Regions from separate parts of the Candidatus Allofournierella merdavium genome, predicted to be linked through region 3. Evidence: predicted binding sites of a transcription regulator. Region 3 holds the regulator's gene; each other region holds the start of a gene.
What was found. Region 3 encodes Rex, which represses fermentation and respiration genes when NADH is low (regulators of the CRP and FNR family bind a similar motif). Its sites were predicted from a motif close to ATTGTTAANNNNTTAACAAT; they were not measured.

Region 1: the regulator Rex is predicted to act here: its motif matches at 2,267-2,286, upstream of ACH2A7_RS07355 (phosphoglycerate kinase).
Region 2: the regulator Rex is predicted to act here: its motif matches at 2,022-2,041, upstream of fucO (lactaldehyde reductase).

The regions. Positions count from the first base shown of each region.
Region 1 covers NZ_CALWND010000007.1:109,863-115,645, forward strand. Annotated here, with positions in the region: gene ACH2A7_RS07335 (NfeD family protein) at 1-184, shown strand, start outside; gene ACH2A7_RS07340 (SPFH domain-containing protein) at 210-1,142, shown strand; gene ACH2A7_RS07345 (hypothetical protein) at 1,167-1,595, shown strand; gene ACH2A7_RS07350 (hypothetical protein) at 1,688-2,116, shown strand; gene ACH2A7_RS07355 (phosphoglycerate kinase) at 2,379-3,587, shown strand; gene tpiA (triose-phosphate isomerase) at 3,682-4,449, shown strand; gene gpmI (2,3-bisphosphoglycerate-independent phosphoglycerate mutase) at 4,511-5,783, shown strand, end outside.
Region 2 covers NZ_CALWND010000004.1:140,384-146,166, forward strand. Annotated here, with positions in the region: gene ACH2A7_RS04165 (NAD(P)/FAD-dependent oxidoreductase) at 1-752, shown strand, start outside; gene fucO (lactaldehyde reductase) at 819-1,967, opposite strand; gene ACH2A7_RS04175 (hypothetical protein) at 2,199-2,783, shown strand; gene ACH2A7_RS04180 (DHHW family protein) at 2,787-3,716, shown strand; gene ACH2A7_RS04185 (YitT family protein) at 3,985-4,851, shown strand; gene ACH2A7_RS04190 (MATE family efflux transporter) at 4,922-5,783, shown strand, end outside.
Region 3 covers NZ_CALWND010000002.1:214,863-220,645, forward strand. Annotated here, with positions in the region: gene ACH2A7_RS02425 (DNA translocase FtsK) at 1-2,137, opposite strand, end outside; gene ACH2A7_RS02430 (GNAT family N-acetyltransferase) at 2,324-2,773, opposite strand; gene ACH2A7_RS02435 (ClpP family protease) at 3,050-3,754, opposite strand; gene ACH2A7_RS02440 (redox-sensing transcriptional repressor Rex) at 3,998-4,636, shown strand; gene ACH2A7_RS02445 (thymidine kinase) at 4,670-5,287, shown strand; gene ACH2A7_RS02450 (TetR/AcrR family transcriptional regulator) at 5,437-5,783, shown strand, end outside.

The DNA of each region.
Region 1 (5,783 bases), on a different contig from region 3:
GGTGGTGCAGCCCCTGCGGCCGGGCCTGTCCGGCCGGGTGCGGCTGGACGGCGTGGACTGGTCCGCCGTCTGCCCGTCGCCGCTGGAGGCGGGCGACGAGTGCGTCGTCACCGCCGTGGACAGCGCCACCCTGCGGGTGGAACCGGCGCGGCAGCCGGCCCCCGAAACCCCCTCACACCTGTAAACCCCCAAAAAAAGGAGGAATCGTCATGCCCTTTGTTCTGTTCATCGTCATCCCCGTGGTCCTGATCGTCGTCATCCTGCTCATCAGCTGCATCTGCCTGGTGCCGCAGGCCACCGCCTACGTGATGGAGTGGCTGGGCGTCTACCACGCCACCTGGGAGGCCGGCCTGCACTTCCGGGTGCCCTTCCTGATGCGGGTGGCCAAAAAGGTCAGCCTGAAGGAGCAGGTGGTGGACTTCAAGCCCCAGCCGGTGATCACCCGGGACAACGTCACCATGCAGATCGACACGGTGGTCTTCTTCCAGGTCACCGACGCCAAGCTCTTCACCTACGGCGTGGAGCGCCCGATGGCCGCCATCGAGAACCTCACCGCCACCACCCTGCGCAATATCATCGGTGAGATGGAACTGGACCACACCCTCACCAGCCGGGACGTCATCAACACCAAGATCACCGCCATCCTGGACGAGGCCACCGACAAGTGGGGCATCAAGGTCAACCGGGTGGAGGTGAAGAACATCATCCCCCCCGCCGAGATCCAGGACGCCATGGAAAAGCAGATGAAGGCGGAGCGCCAGCGCCGGGAGAGCATCCTGCGGGCCGAGGGCGAAAAGCGCAGCGCCATCCTGGTGGCCGAGGGCGAAAAGGAGAGCGCCATCCTGCGGGCGGACGCGGTGCGGGAGCAGCGCATCCGGGAGGCCCAGGGCGAGGCCCAGGCCATCATGGAGGTGCAGAAGGCCCTGGCCGACTCGCTGAAGCTGCTGAACGAGGCCGCCCCCAGCGACCGGGTGCTGGCCCTGAAGGGGCTGGAGGCCCTGGAAAAGGTGGCGGACGGCAAGGCCACCAAACTCATCATCCCCAGCGACATGCAGAACCTGGCGGGCCTGGTCACCTCGGTGAAGGAGATGCTCGCCGACGCGCCCAAAACTGACGGAACGGCCCCGGCCGCCCGGAAATAAAATCACATTGAGGAGGAAGATTTCATGAACGACACACAACTCAAAGGCAGGATGATGCTCAAGGTGGTGGGCATCCTCTACATCGTTTTTGCGGCGATCAGCATTTTTGGCGGCCTTGCCGCCATCGTGGGCGGCGCGGCTCTGGGCGTCGCCATGGGCGGCGATGTGGCCGTGGGCCTGGGCGTCGTCGCCGCGGTGCTGGGCCTGGTGGCCATCCTGGGCAGCGTATTCGGCCTGGTGGTGGGCATCCTGGGCGTCAAGTGGTGCAACCGGCCGGACAAGGCGGGCGTGCTCTTTGTGCTGGGCATCGTGCTGGTGGTGCTGGCGGCGCTGCAGCTGCTGGCCGCCTTCAGCGGCGACGGCTCCACCTCTGTGGTGAGCGCCCTCATCGGGCTGGTGCTGCCGGTGCTCTACACCGTGGGCGCCTGGCAGAACAAACAGAGCCTGCAATAAAATGACCCAGGAAGGGCCGGGGCGTCCGCCCCGGCCCTTTCGCTCTCTTTGACCCCCGCTTCAAAAAATACCCTATAAAAGGAGAAACACCCATGCACAACACCGACCTCAAGGGCAGGCGTCTGCTCAAGGTGACCAGCATCCTGTACATCATCCTGTCGGCCCTGGGGCTTCTGGCCGCCTTGGGCATCATTGCCGTCGGCCTGGCGTCGGGCGCCTCCGGCGGCGAGGGCCTGGCGCTGGGGCTCACCGTGTCCATCATTGCCCTGGGGGTGTTCGCCATCCCCAGCAGCCTCTTCAGCCTGGTGGCCAGCATCCTGGGCCTTCGGTGGTGCGGCCGCCCCGACAAGGTCCGCCCCCTCTTTGCGCTGGGCCTGGTGCTCTCGGCGGTGGCGGCGCTGAACCTGCTGCTCAGCCTTTTCGGCGACAATCCCAGCGCGCTGGCGGGGGACCTGGTGCGGCTGGTGCTCTCGGTGCTCTACGCCGCGGGCGCCTGGAGGAACAGGCAGAGCCTGCAATAACACCAAAAGGCCGGGGGACCCTCCCCGGCCTTTTCTTCACCCCGCGCTCCGCCCCTCCCCGGGCCCGCCGCGGCCCTCGTTTCTCCCGCGCCCCGCCGCTTGCCGCCCCCGCGCCTTTTGTGCAAGTTTCGGGCACGTCCGGGGGAGGATATTGTTAAATGAATAACGGCAAATATCTTGCGAAATGCACCGGGATTGATTATAATAGGGATAGGTATGCAAATGCCCATGAGAACTTCAAAATCGAGAGGAGAAACAGACGATGGGTTTGGGTAAAAAGACCGTGGAAGAGATGGACGTGCGCGGCAAGCGCGTGCTTGTGCGCTGCGATTTCAACGTGCCGATGAAGGACGGCAAGATCACCAACGACAACCGCATCGTGGCGGCGCTGCCCACGATCAAAAAGCTGATCGAGAACGGCGGCAAGGTCATCCTGTGCAGCCATCTGGGCAAGCCCAAGAACGGCCCCGAGGAGAAGTTCAGCCTGGCCCCCGTGGCGGTGCGCCTGTCCGAGCTGCTGGGCAAGGAAGTCGTCTTCGCCAACGATGACGAGGTGGTGGGCCCCAACGCCAAGGCCGCCGTGGCCGCCATGAAGGACGGCGACGTGGTGCTGCTGCAGAACACCCGCTTCCGCAAGGAGGAGACCAAGAACCTGCCCGAGTTCAGCAAGGATCTGGCCAGCCTGGCCGACTGCTATGTGAACGACGCCTTCGGCAGCGCCCACCGGGCCCACTGCTCCACCGCCGGCGTCACCGACTACATCAAGGACACCGCCGTGGGCTACCTGATGGAGAAGGAGATCCGCTACCTGGGCAACGCCGTCAACGATCCTGTCCGGCCCTTCACCGCCATCCTGGGCGGCGCCAAGGTCGCCGACAAGCTGAACGTCATCTCCAACCTGCTGGAGAAGGTGGACACTCTGATCATCGGCGGCGGCATGGCCTACACCTTCGTCAAGGCCCAGGGCTATGAGACCGGCAAGAGCCTGTGCGACGACTCCAAGATCGACTACTGCAAGGAGATGATGGAAAAGGCCAAGGCCAACGGCGTCAAGCTGCTGCTGCCTGTGGACACCGTCTGCGTCAAGGACTTCCCCGATCCCATCGACGCCGCGGTGGACACCACCGTCTACCCCATCAGCCAGATGCCCGCCGACATGGAAGGCTGCGACATCGGCCCCGAGACCATGAAGCTGTTTGCCGACGCGGTCAAGGCTTCCAAGACCGTGGTCTGGAACGGCCCCATGGGCGTGTTCGAGAACCCCACCCTGGCCGCCGGCACCCTGGCTGTGGCCAAGGCTATGGCTGAGAGCGACGCCACCACCGTCATCGGCGGCGGCGACAGCGCGGCAGCCGTCCAGCAGATGGGCCTGGGCGACAAGATGACCCACATCTCCACCGGCGGCGGCGCCTCCCTGGAGTACCTGGAGGGCAAGGAGCTGCCCGGCATCGCCTGCATCCAGAACGCCTGATTTTGAACGCATCCGCCTCAGCCGCCCGGCCCTTTGCCCGGCGGCTGGGGCCTTTTGCGGCCATCCTATAAATAAAAAAGCGAGGGAATACACCATGGATAAAGCCAACCGCAAAGCCGTTATCGCCGGCAACTGGAAGATGAACAAGACCGCCACCGAGGCCGCCGCTCTCATCGACGAGCTCATCCCCGCCGTGAAGGGCGCGGGCTGCGAGGTGGTCATCTGCACCCCCTTCACCAGCCTGGTCACCGCCGTGGAAAAGACCAAGGGCACCAACATCCATGTGGGCGCCGAGAACGTCCACTTTGAAAAGAGCGGCGCCTTCACCGGTGAGATCAGCGCCGACATGCTGGTGGATCTGGGCGTGGAGTACGTCATCACCGGCCACTCCGAGCGCCGGCAGTACTTCGCCGAGACCGACGAGACCGTGAACAAGCGCACCCTGGCGGGCCTCGCCGCCGGGCTGAAGGTGATCGTCTGCGTGGGCGAGAACCTCACCCAGCGGGAGCAGGGCGTCACCGAGGAGCTGGTGCGCATGCAGACCAAGATCGCCCTGCAGGGCGTCAGTGCCGAGGCGATGAAGAACATCATCATCGCCTATGAGCCGGTGTGGGCCATCGGCACCGGCCGCACCGCCACCGCCGACCAGGCCCAGGAGGTCTGCGCCGCCATCCGCAAGGTGCTGGCCGAGCTCTACGGCGAGGCGGTGGCCAAGGCCACCACCATCCAGTACGGCGGCAGCATGAACGCCGGCAACGCCGACGAACTGCTGGCCAAGCCCGACGTGGACGGCGGCCTGATCGGCGGCGCCTCCCTGAAGGCGGACGCCTTCGCGGCCATCGTGGCCGCCGCCGGCAAGTAAAAAACCACCGCGGCGCGCCGGCGGGCCCGGCGCGCCCTTTTGTCAAAAGGAGATATCTTTTATGTCGAAAAAACCCCTGCTGCTCTGCATCCTGGACGGCTTCGGCTGGGTGCCCGAGCAGAAAAACGGCAACGCCATCGTGGCGGCCAACACCCCGAACCTGGACAAACTCTTCGCCAGCTGCCCCTACACCACCATCGGCGCCTCCGGCCTGGACGTGGGCCTGCCCGACGGCCAGATGGGCAACAGCGAGGTGGGCCACACCAACATCGGCGCCGGCCGCATCGTCTATCAGGAGCTCACCCGCATCACCAAGGCCATCCAGGACGGCACCATCCGCCAGAACCCGGCCATCGTGGGCGCCATGAAGTCCGCGGTGGAAAACGGCAAGGCTTTGCATCTGATGGGCCTGCTCAGTGCCGGCGGCGTCCACAGCCACATCCAGCACCTCTTCGGCCTGCTGGACATGGCCAAGGACCTGGGCGTGAAGGAGCTCTACGTCCACGCCATCATGGACGGCCGCGACGTGCCCCCCGACTCCGGCAAGGGCTACATCGCCCAGCTGCAGGACAAGCTGAACGAACTGGGCATCGGCAAGATCGCCACCGTCACCGGCCGCTACTACGCCATGGACCGGGACAACCGCTGGGACCGGGTGGAAAAGGCCTACGCCGCCTTCGTCTACGGCGAGGGCGTGAAGGGCGAGCCGCTGGAAGTGATGGAGAACAGCTACGCCGCCGGCGTCACCGATGAGTTCGTGGTGCCCGCCGTCACCTGCGAGGGCGGCCGCGTGTCCGAGGGCGACAGCGTCATCTTCTACAACTTCCGCCCCGACCGCGCCCGTGAGATCACCCGCACCTTTGTGGACGACGATTTCACCGGCTTCGAGCGCCGCAATGGCCGTTTCCCGGTCAATTACGTTTGCTTCACCCAGTACGACGCCACCATGCCTAACGTGGAGGTGGCCTTCAAGCCCGAGAGCCTGGACAACGTGCTGGGCGCCTACCTTGCCAAGTGCGGCAAGACCCAGCTGCGCATCGCCGAGACCGAGAAGTACGCCCACGTGACCTTCTTCTTCAACGGCGGCGTGGAGGCCCCCTTCGAGGGGGAGGACCGGGCCCTGATCCCCAGCCCCAAGGTGGCCACCTACGACCTGAAGCCTGAGATGAGCGCCTACGAGGTGGCCGACGAGTGTGTCAAGCGCATTGAGAGCGGCAAGTACGACGTGATCATCCTGAACTTCGCCAACTGCGACATGGTGGGCCACACCGGCGTGTTCGAGGCCGCCGTGAAGGCGGTGGAGGCCGTGGACGAGTGCGCCGGCAAGGTGATCG
Region 2 (5,783 bases), on a different contig from region 3:
TGGGCGCGGGGGCGGGCCTGCTGGCCAAGGCCGAGCGGGTGGACAACTACCTGGGCCTGCCGGGGCTTTCGGGCGAGGAGATGCTGGCCGCCTTTGCCGACCACGCGAAGGCCATGGGCATCGAGGCCGAGCCGGGCCGGGTGGCAAACGTGCTGGCCATGGGCGACCGCTTCCTTTTGAATTTTGACGGCAACATCCTGGAGGCCCGCACGGTGATCCTGGCCGGGGGCGTGGCCAAAGCCAAGCCCGTGGAGGGCGAGAGCGAATTTTTGGGCCGGGGCGTGTCCTACTGCGCCACCTGCGACGGCATGCTCTACCGGGGCCGCGAGGTGGTGGTGTGGGGCCTCTCCCCCGAGGCCGCCGGCGAGGCGAACTTCCTCTCCTCCATCGGCTGCAAGGTGCGCTTCGTCTCCGGCAGGCGCCCCGCGGAGCTGAGCGACGCCGTGGAGCATCTGGCCGGCGCGGTGCAGGCGGTGGGCGGCGGCGACACGGTGGAGTGGGTGCAGGTGGCCGGCCGGCGGCTGCCGGTGCAGGGGGTGTTCATCCTGCGCAGCGCCATCGCCCCCGACACCCTGCTGCCGGGTCTTGCCATCGAGGACGGCTTTGTGAAGGTGGACCGGCGCATGGCCACCAACATCGAGGGCGCCTTTGCCGCCGGAGACGTCACCGGCGCGCCGCTGCAGGTGGCCAAGGCGGTGGGCGAGGGGCTCATCGCGGGCCTTTCCGCCGCGGAGTATCTGGACAAGCACTGAACTTTTTTACAGAGAAGCGCCCGGAGGCAATGCCTCCGGGCGCTTGTTCGCGTTGTGAATGCCGGTTCACATCAGGCTGCGGTAGAGCGCGGCGATCTCCTCCACGCTGGTGTCCCGGGGATTGCCGGGGCGGCAGGCGTCGGCATAGGCCGACTCGGCGAGGAAGGGCACGTCCTCCTCCTTCACGATGGCCTTCAGGTCGGCGGGGATGCCCACGTCCTGACTCAGCTGCTTCACCGCGGCGCAGGCGGCCTTGCGGGCCTGGTCCAGGGTCATGGCGTCCACGCCCTCCACGCCCATGGCCTTGGCGATGTCCCGGTATTTCTCACCGGTGGCGGGGGCGTTGTACTCCATCACGGTGGGCAGCAGGATGGCGTTGGCCACACCGTGAGGAGTGTCGTAGACGGCGCCCAGGCTGTGCGCCATGGAGTGCACGATGCCCAGGCCCACGTTGGAGAAGCCCTGGCCGGCGATGTACTGGGCCAGCGCCATTCCCTCCCGGCCCTCGGGGGTGCCGGCCACGGCGGCCCGCAGGTATTTGGAGATCAGCCGGATGGCCTCCAGATGGAACATGTCGGTCATCTCCCAGGCGGCCCTGGTGATGTAGCCCTCGATGGCGTGGGTCAGCGCGTCCATGCCGGTGGCGGCGGTGAGCCCCTTGGGCATGGTGGACATCATGTCCGGATCCACCACGGCCACCTCGGGGATGTCGTTGGTGTCCACGCAGACGAACTTGCGCTTCTTCTCCACGTCGGTGATGACGTAGTTGATGGTCACCTCCGCGGCGGTGCCGGCGGTGGTGGGCACCGCGATGGTGAACGCCGCGTGTTTCTTGGTGGGGGCCACCCCCTCCAGGCTGCGCACGTCGGCGAACTCGGGGTTGTTGGCGATGATGCCGATGGCCTTGGCGGTGTCCATGGAGGAGCCGCCGCCGATGGCCACGATGCAGTCCGCCCCGCTGGCCTTAAAGGCCTTCACGCCGGTCTGCACGTTCTCGATGGTGGGGTTGGGTTTGATGTCGCTGTACACCTCGTAGGCAAAGCCCGCGGCGTCCAGCAGGTCGGTGACCTTTTTGGTCACGCCGAACTTCAAGAGGTCCGGGTCGGAGCAGACGAAAGCCTTTTTGTAGCCCCGGCCGGTGAGCTCCGGCAGAATGTTCTGGATGGCGCCCTTTCCATGGTAGGAAATGGTGTTCAACACGATGCGATTGGCCATTGGTATCCTCTCCTTTTCCGGTCAAACAAAGAGATCTGCGGGCAGATCGCCCTATTCGTTATTATTATAACGATAAAAAGCCCGGAGAATCAAGGGGAGATTTTTAAGAAAAGCTGGATAATTTTTATATGCGGTGCAATAATCCGGCCCCTTGGGCTGTTTATTCTAAGCCGGCCCGGGAACACTACCCCCAAGCAGGCCGCATATTTTCAAAAACAAGGAGTTATACAGATGAAAAAGTTTGCTTTGACCATCACCGCTATCCTGGCCGCGGCCGCCCTCGCCGGCTGCACCTCCGCGCCCTCCTCTTCGTCGGCGCCCTCCTCCGTTCCCTCTTCCTCCGCGCCCTCTTCCGCGCCCGCCTCGCAGGCCGCCTCCGGCTCCACCGCCGCCGGCGTGACCATGGCCAGCAGCCTGACCGAGATCATGGACGCGGTGCTGGCCGGCGCGCCCGCCGACCAGCTGCCCATGCTGCTGCCCGCCGACCTGAACGGCGGCGAGAAGTACGCCCCGCTCACCGAGGAGAACTCCGAGTACAACCTGGGCGTGGCCCGCGACCGCTACGCCGACGGCATCGACGCCGAGGCGGCCATGAGCTCGGTGCCCTTCTCCGTCTGCCTGGTGCAGGCAAACAGCGCCGACGAAGCCGAGCAGCTGGCCGCCGACATCGAGGCCAACGCCAACCCCCGCAAGTGGGTCTGTGTGGAGGCCGAGAGCAAGATCGTGGACCGGTCGGGCGACAAGGTCATCCTGATCATGGCCAGCACCGATCTGGCAAACCAGCTGCACGCGGCCTTCACCGCCCTGGCGCAGTAAGCCGTGAACCGCAAAGTTGGGCTCGCGGCTGCGGGGCTCTGCCTCGCGGCCGCCGCGCTGCTGGGCCTGGCGGCGGCGGGGGGACTGTTCGCGCCCGGCGTGCGCCCGGATGAAAACGGCATCTACACCGCCAAAGGGCACTGGGTGGAGGCGCTGGGCCGGGCCGACACGGACAGCGCCTCCCGCTTTGCCGAAAAGCTGAAGGCGCTGAAGGCCGACCTGCTCACCGGGCAAAACCGCGCCTTTTACGCCATCGTGCCGGACAAGGGCTATTACCTGCCCGGCGAGGTGAAGCCCGCCACCGACTACGCCGCGCTCTTTGCCGCGGCGGACGGGGGGCTGGCGGGCAGCGGCATCGAAAAGATCGACCTGACCGGGGCCCTCGCCCTGGAGGACTATTATCGCACCGACAGCCACTGGCGGCAGGAGCGCCTTTCCGCCGTGCTGGAGGCGCTGGGCGGGGCGATGGGCTTTTCGGTGGACCTGGACGACTTCGACCCGGTGACGGTGGAAGGCTTCATCGGCGCCTACGGCAAGTACGGCGCAAACGAACCGGAATCCCTCACCTATCTGGTGAGCGGCGTCACCGACGCGGCCGTGTGCGACAACTATCAGTACCCGGACTTCACCGCCGTCTACGACACCGCGCGCCTTTCCACCGATGTGCCCTACGACGTGTTTCTCAGCGGGGCCAGCCCCCTGATCACCATCGAAAGCCCGCTGGCCGCCACCGACCGGGAGCTGGTGGTGTTCCGGGACTCCTACGCCAGCAGCCTTGTGCCGCTGCTGCTGGGGCAGTACTGCCGGGTGACGCTGGTGGACATCCGCTATATGGTCAGCGGCCTGGTGCCGCAGTATCTGGAGTTCGCCGACCAGGACGTGCTGTTTTTGTACAGCACTTATATTGTAAACCAGAGCGCCATGCTGCGCTGACGGCGTATGCGATTTGCCAAAGTTCGGTGTTGTGCCCCGCGGGGTTTCGGGGCAAAACGCCGAACTTTTTTTGCCGGGGCTTGCAATCGCCGCGCCGCTGTGCAATACTGAGTAACAAAAGCGGGCCGCTTTTCGCGGCCCCGGGGCAGGTGGGACGGATGGGCTGCGGCCAAACGAAATCGAACAGACAGAGCGGCAGGCGAAACGCCTGCCGCTCTTCGCTTTATTATAGCACTGTTGTGCAGTGCGTCGAGGGGAGGGATCGCCTGTGAAGGGTCCGCTGGTGCCCACACGGGTCAAAAATCTGTTGATGGTGCTGCTGGGCAACGCCCTGTACGCCCTGGCGGTGGATATGTTCGTGCTGCCCTGCGGGCTGATCACCGGCGGGACCACCGGCCTCGCGCTGGCCGCCCGCTACTGGCTGGACGTGCCGGTGGCCGGCTTCGTGCTGGTCTCCAACGTCATCATGTTCGCGGTGGGGGCGCTGGCCATGGGGCGGTGGTTCGCCTTCAACACGGCGCTGTCCACCTTCTGCTACCCGCTGTTTCTGGACCTGTTCGCTCGCATCCCCGGCATCGACGGCTTCACCCGGGACCCCATGCTGGGCACCGTGTTCGCCGGGGTGCTGATCGGGGTGGCCATCGGCCTGGTGATCGGCGCGGGGGCGTCCAGCGGCGGCATGGACATCCCCCCCATCGTGCTGAACAAGTACTTCGGCCTGCCGGTGGGCGTGGTGATGTATCTGCTGGATTTTGTCATCCTCATCGGCCAGATGGTCTTTGCCGACAAGGAGCAGATCCTCTACGGCATCCTGCTGGTGCTGCTGTACACCGTCATCCTGGAGAAGGTGGCGGTGCTGGGCCACTCCAAGATCCAGGTGAAGATCCTCAGCGAAAAGAACGACGAGATCCGCCGCATCATCCTGCGGGTGCTGGACCGGGGCTGCACCGTGCTGCACGCCCAGACCGGCTACACCGGCACCGAGCGGGATATGCTGCTGACGGTGGTGACCAACCGGGAACTGGCCAAGCTGAACCATCTGGTGCTGGAGACCGACCCCCAGGCCTTCATCGTCATCAGTTCGGTGAACGAGGTGCACGGCCGGGGCTTCACCCTCCAGAAGATCTACAAATAAGCGGCGCCGCGCCGGGCGGGGAAACGCGTCCGGCGCTCTCTGCGCCCGCAAGGCGGTGTTTTGTGTGAGAATGGAAAACGATCTGGGGCGCGACCCCATCCGGCGGCTGGTGCTGCGCATCGCACTGCCCAGCATGCTGGCGCAGTTCGTGAGCGTTTTGTACAGCGTGGTGGACCGGATGTACATCGGCAACATCCCCGAGGTGGGGAACCTGGCCCTGGCGGGGGCGGGGGTGTGCGGTCCCATCGTGACCATGATCGGCTCGGTGGCCTTTCTGGTGGGGGTGGGCGGCTCGCCCCTGGTGAGCATCCGCATGGGCGCGGGCGACAACGGGGGCGCGGCGCGCATCCTGGCCAACTGTTTTGTGCTGCTGACGGGCCTGGCGGCGGGGCTGATGGCGCTGGCCCTGGCCACCCGCAGGCCGGTGCTGCTGCTCTTCGGCGCCAGCGAGGCCAGCCTGCCCTACGCCGAAAGCTATTACACGGTGTACCTGACGGGCACTCTGTTCGCGCTGCTCTCCACCGGCATGAACCAGTTCATCATCTGCCAGGGCTTTGCCAAAAAGGGCATGCTCTCGGTGCTGCTGGGCGCGGTGCTGAACATTTTGCTGGACCCGGTGTTCATCTTTCTGCTGAAGATGGGTGTGGCCGGCGCGGCGCTGGCCACCGTGCTCAGCCAGCTGGCCAGCTGCGTTTTCGTGCTGCTGTTCCTGTTCAGCCGCCGGCCGCCCATCCGCATCACCTTCGGCGGTTACAGCGCCCGCATCATGGGCCGGGTGCTGGCCACCGGCTTCACCCCCTTCGTCATCATCGCCTTCGACAACGTGATGATCATCGCCCTCAACTCCCTGCTGCAAAAATACGGCGGCGCGGCCCAGGGCGACCTGCTGGTGGCGGCGGCCACCATCGCCCAGAGTTTCATGCTGGTGGTCA
Region 3 (5,783 bases):
GCACGGGCTTTGCCGCGCCCACCGGCATGAACAGCATATCGCCCATGCCCAGCAGCTTTTCCGCGCCGCCGGCGTCCAGGATGGTGCGGCTGTCCACCTGGCTGGACACGGCGAAGGCGATGCGGCTGGGGATGTTCGCCTTGATGAGACCGGTGATGACATCCACGCTGGGGCGCTGGGTGGCCACGATCAGGTGCATCCCCGCCGCGCGGGCCTTCTGGGCGATGCGGCAGATGTAGTCCTCCACCTCTTTGCCGGCCACCATCATCAGGTCGGCCAACTCGTCGATGATGATGGCGATGTAGGGCAGCTTCTCCAGGCCGTCGCTCTCGGCGGCGAGGCGGTTGAAACTCTTGATGTCCCGCACGTTGTTCTCGGCGAACAGATGATAGCGCCGCTCCATCTCGGCCACCGCGCTGCCCAGCGCGCCCGCCGCCTTGCGGGGCTCGGTGACCACCGGCATCAACAGGTGAGGAATGCCGTTGTACTCCGCCAGTTCCACCACCTTGGGGTCAATGAGGATGAGGCGCACGTCCTCGGGGCTGGATTTGTACAAGAAGCTGATGATGATGCTGTTGACACACACCGACTTGCCGCTGCCGGTGGAGCCGGCGATCAGCAGGTGGGGCATCTTGCACAGGTCTGCGATCTGGGCGTTGCCGGCGATGTCCTTGCCCAGGGCCAGCGTCAGGGGCGAAGCGCTCTTGGAGTAGACTGGCGACTCGAAGATGCTGCGGATGCCCACCGGGCTCTTCTTGCGGTTGGGCACCTCCACGCCCACGGCGGGCTTGCCGGGGATGGGCGCCTCGATGCGCACGCCCCCGGCGGCGAGGCTCAGCGCAATATCGTCCGCAAGGCCTGTAATGCGGCTGATCTTTACACCCGCCAGCGGCTGCAATTCATAGCGGGTGACAGACGGCCCGCGGCAGATGTCCAGCACGCGGGTGCGCACGCCGAAACTCTCCAGCGTGCTCACCAGCAACTCGGCGTTTTTCTTCAGTTCCTCCTCCATGCCCGGGTCATCCGCCGTGCCCGTGCGCTCAAACAGGCTCAACGGCGGATAGTGATAGACCTGTTCGGCGGCAGAAGCCGGTGCGATGGTCATCTGATCGTTCTTGCCCGGCACCACGGCGGCGGGGGTCAGCTGCGCGGCGGACGCCGCGCCCATGGCCCGCTGCACCAGATCGTCCAGGTCGCTGCCGCCCACCGTCTCGGGCTGGTCCTGACCCGGCAGTTCCAGCGCCTGCGCTTCCGCCGGCGGCTCCTCCCCTTCCAGCAGGATCGGGGTCTCGAACTCCGAAGTTTCCGGGGCCGGCGGGGCGGACGGCGCAGCATCCTGCGGCGGGAACATCCCAAAGGTTCCGCCGGGACCCACCAGCGGCTCTTCCGGTTCGGGGGCGAGGTCGGTCTCCTGTACCGGGTCCGGGCCGAGGTCGATGTCCACCTGTGCCGGCCGGCGGCGTGCGCCGGGCGCAGAGGCGGGAGCCGTGCGTTCCTTCTTGCGGGGCTGGGGCGCGGGTTTCTCTTCCTGCTCCTCCTCCCGGCGCGCCTCACGCTCGGCGCGTTCGTCCTGCCAGAGAGCGTACCGCCCCGCGACGAAGTTCCACACATCGCCGGGGGTGACACCGGCAAACCACATGGCGCCGGCGACCAGCAGCACCAGCAGCAGGATATTGGCCGCCGGCCGGCCGCACAGCACCAGCAGGCTGCCGCCCACCACGCCGCCCAGCACACCGCCGCCCAGCGCTCCCTGCCCCTGCTGGTAGAGGGCCTTGACCACCTGCACGAAATTCATGTCCGTGAGGTTCACGCGGGAGAACACCACCGCGGTGCCGCACAAAAACATCATGAGAAGCAGCGCTTTGGCACACTTGGACCAGATGGGCAGACCCAGCGCCACCAGCACCGCCACATACAGCACCAGCAGGCCCAGCACATACATCCCCAGGCCGAACACGCCGAACATCGCCGCGCGCAGCCAGGCCCACACGGATTGGCCCTCCACAAAGATCATTGCCACCAACACAGCCCCCAGGCCAAAGAGCAGGATGCTCCAGCTCTGGGCGATGTCCGGTTTGGACCGGCGGCGCCGCGCGCCGGTATTCGTCTTTTTTGTCGTCGTTTTTCTCGTTGCCATAGCGCTTTATTTCCTCTTTGCCCTGCGTTGTATCGGATGCGCCCCGGCGGCTTTCTGCCCCAAGGCGCGGAATGCTTAACTTAATTATTTTACCATCTGCAAGACGAATTGTAAAACCCAAATTTGCCGAACACGGGTGCCCGACACTGGAAAAAGCAGTGCGGCTCTGCAGCGGCCGGAGCCTGTTTATCCCTGGATTGTGCGGGACAGTTCGATCTCATCCTCACACACGGTTCCGGTCTCGGCAAAGCCTCTGCTTTTGTACAGATGCAGCGCCCCGACGTTGTCCCGGTTACAGGTCAGGACCACCCGGTCGGCGGGGCCGAACGGTTTTGTTTTGATGTACTCCAGCACCCGGTCCAGTGCCGCCTTTCCATACCCCCGCCTTTGCTTCGATGCATCGATCATCATGTGCCATATGTTGTATTCGGGAATACCATCGTCATAGATCACCATGACATACCCGACCATTGTGTCCCCCCGGCAGATGCCGAACGGCTGGCATTGGTCCCTGTACACATACGCCTGTGCCAGACTGCGGGTCGGGTGCGAAACAAAGCGTTCCTGTTCAGGCGCAAGCTTCAGGCCAAAGGCCTCCAAAAAGTTTTCCTCTGTGATTTTTCTGAGATGGATCATATGTTCCTCCATAAATCGTTTTTACTTTCTTCGCCGGTTGATTGTGTCTGAATCTCCATGAAGGGAAAACCATCGGCTCAAAAAGAAAAAGCCGCGGCTGATACGCCGCGGCAAAATTTATGAATCGATCATACCTGCAGCCGAGGGCCCGAAAGATATTCAGATGCTGGATTGATTCCGCTGTTTTCCATGATCAGGCACCTCGCTTTCCATCAGAGTTTAACAAATTATAACACCAGCCGCCGACGGTGTCAACCAAAGGAAACGCCGGGGCGGTCAGCCCCGGCGCTCGATCTCACCATACAGATAATTCAGCGCGTCGCCCAGGCTGCCCAGTTGGTCGATCAGGCCCTCGTGCACCGCCTGCTGCCCGGTGAGCACCGTGCCCACGTCCATCACCAGTTCGCCGGTGTGCATCATCAGTTCCACAAAGCGCTCTTTGCTGATTTTGGAATGGCCCTCCACAAAACCGGCGATGCGCTCCTGCATCTGCTCAAAATAGCGCATGGTCTGGGGCACGCCCAGCACCAGCCCGGAGTGCCGCACCGGGTGGATGGTCATGGTGGCGGTGGGCACGATGAAGCTGCGCCGGCCGCTCACCGCCAGCGGGATGCCGATGGAATGCCCGCCGCCCAGCACCAGCGTGGCGCTGGGTTTGCTCACGCCGCTGATGAGTTCGGCCAGGGCCAGGCCGGCCTCCACATCGCCCCCCACCGTGTTCAGGATCACCAGCAGGGCGTCAATGTCCGGGTCTTCCTCAATGGCCACCAGCTGCGGGATGACATGCTCGTATTTTGTGACCTTCTGGCTCTGATCCGCACTGACGTGGCCCTCGATCAGGCCCACCACCGTGAGGCAGTGGATGGCATGGCGGCCCTTTGTGCGGATCACCGAGCCGGTGTCCATCATGTATTCATGTTCCAGCTTTTCCTGCTCCACCTGCGCGTCGGTGGGCTGCTGTTTTTGCTCGTTTTCTTCCATCCGGACCTACTTCCCCTCTTTTGATTTTCACACACATTGTTCCCCGTCCGGCACACAGATTATACAGACAAAGGGGCAATTCTTTGTACATCGTTTGACAAAGTCGCTGTAACGATTATACTATATACAAGGACAATTTTCTTTCTCCCGCCTGTGATCCACAAGTTCCGGGGGATGGTAAGCGGCCTGTTGCCGCTTTGCCTTTTGCAAGCTGAAGAATTTGATAAAAAGATGGTGAAATGAATGAATCACTCTCAGGGCAAAGTGTCGCTCCCGGTCATCAAACGGCTGCCGAAATATTACCGCTATATTTCCCAGCTGCACCGATCCGGCGTCTCCACGATTTCCTCCAGTGAACTGGCCCGCATGATGGGCACCACTGCCAGCCAGGTGCGGCAGGATTTCAACTGTTTTGGCGGGTTCGGCCAGCAGGGCATCGGCTACAACGTGGAGGTTTTGGAAAACGAGATCGGCCAGCTTTTGTTCGGCCACGGAGAAAAGCTGCCCACCATCCTTCTCGGCGCCGGGCGCCTGGGCACCGCCGTCTCCCGTTTTTTGACCACCGATACCAACGGGTACAATCTGTTGGCGGTGTTCGATGTCCGGCAGGAACTGGTGGGTCACGATCTGGACGGTGTGCCCATCCTCCACATTGACGAACTGGACGATTTCTGCAAGGCGAACCGTCCCGCCGTGGCAGTGCTTTGTCTGCCCCGGGAAAGCGCGAAGGCAGTCTCCGGCAAGCTGGTGGAACTGGGGATCAAGGGCTTCTGGAATTTCAGCCACTATGACCTGGCGGTGGCCTATCCCGGCATTACCGTGGAAAACGCGCATCTGGGAGACAGCCTGATGAGTCTGGGGTATCGGCTGCGCAACAAGTAAAACTCCAAAACGGAAAGTGAGCGTCTCTCCCCTATGGCCAAATTATACTTTCGCTATGGCGCGATGAACAGCGGCAAAAGCACCGCCCTGATGCAGGTCGCTTTCAATTATGAGGAGCGGGGCATGCGGGTGTTCATCCTCAAACCCAGCATCGACACAAAAGGCGGCGAATGTCTTTTGAGCCGCCTGGGCGTCAGCCGCCCGGTGGACAGGGCGGTGACCCCCGACATGGACGTGTTTGAACTTGTGAGGCAGGAGGCCTTTCGCGGTGACAAGCCCCTGGCCTGTGTCCTCACCGACGAAAGCCAGTTTTTCACCCCGCAACAGGCCGAACAGCTTTTCATGGTCACGGTCAAGCTCAACATTCCCGTCATTGCCTACGGCCTGCGCACCGACTTTTCCATGAACGGGTTCCCCGGCTCCACCCGCCTTTTGGAACTTGCCCATGCCATTGAGGAGATGAAGACCATCTGCACCTGCGGGCGCAAGGCCACCTGCAACGGGCGAAAGGTGAACGGAGAATTCGTGTTTGAGGGCGATCAGGTTGCCATCGACCAGGAAAACAACGTGCAGTACCAGAGTCTTTGCGCCCAGTGCTATTTTGCCGAGCGTGAAAAGTTCTACCAGCGGCACCCGAAAGTCGGCCTTTGAACCATCGCTCTGCTTTATAACGTTTACCCCCGCGGGCTGCCCGCGGGGGATTTTTGTTTTTCCGGTGTTTCTCTCTTGAATTCCGGAATATGCCATGGTAGAATAAACACAAAATATATATTCTGTATTTATTGCGTGGAGGTGAAAGAATGCCAAAGGTCTCATACTCGCAAGCGGAGCGCCAACAGATCCGGCAGGATCTGATCGTCACCGGTCTTGCCCTGATGGCCAAACAGGGCATCCAGCACACCACGGTGGAACAGATCTACAAAAAGGTGGGCATCTCCCGTTCCTTCTTTTACACCTTCTTTCCCACCAAGGAAGACCTGATCGTGGAAACGCTCTACCTCCAGCAACCCCGCATCCTCCGCTATGCCCGGCAACTGATGGACGACCCGGCGCTGGACTGGCGAAGCGCCCTCACCCGGTTTCTCCATTCCTGCTGCTACGGCGAACAGCACGGGATCGCAGTGCTGACCATTGAACAGCAGCAACT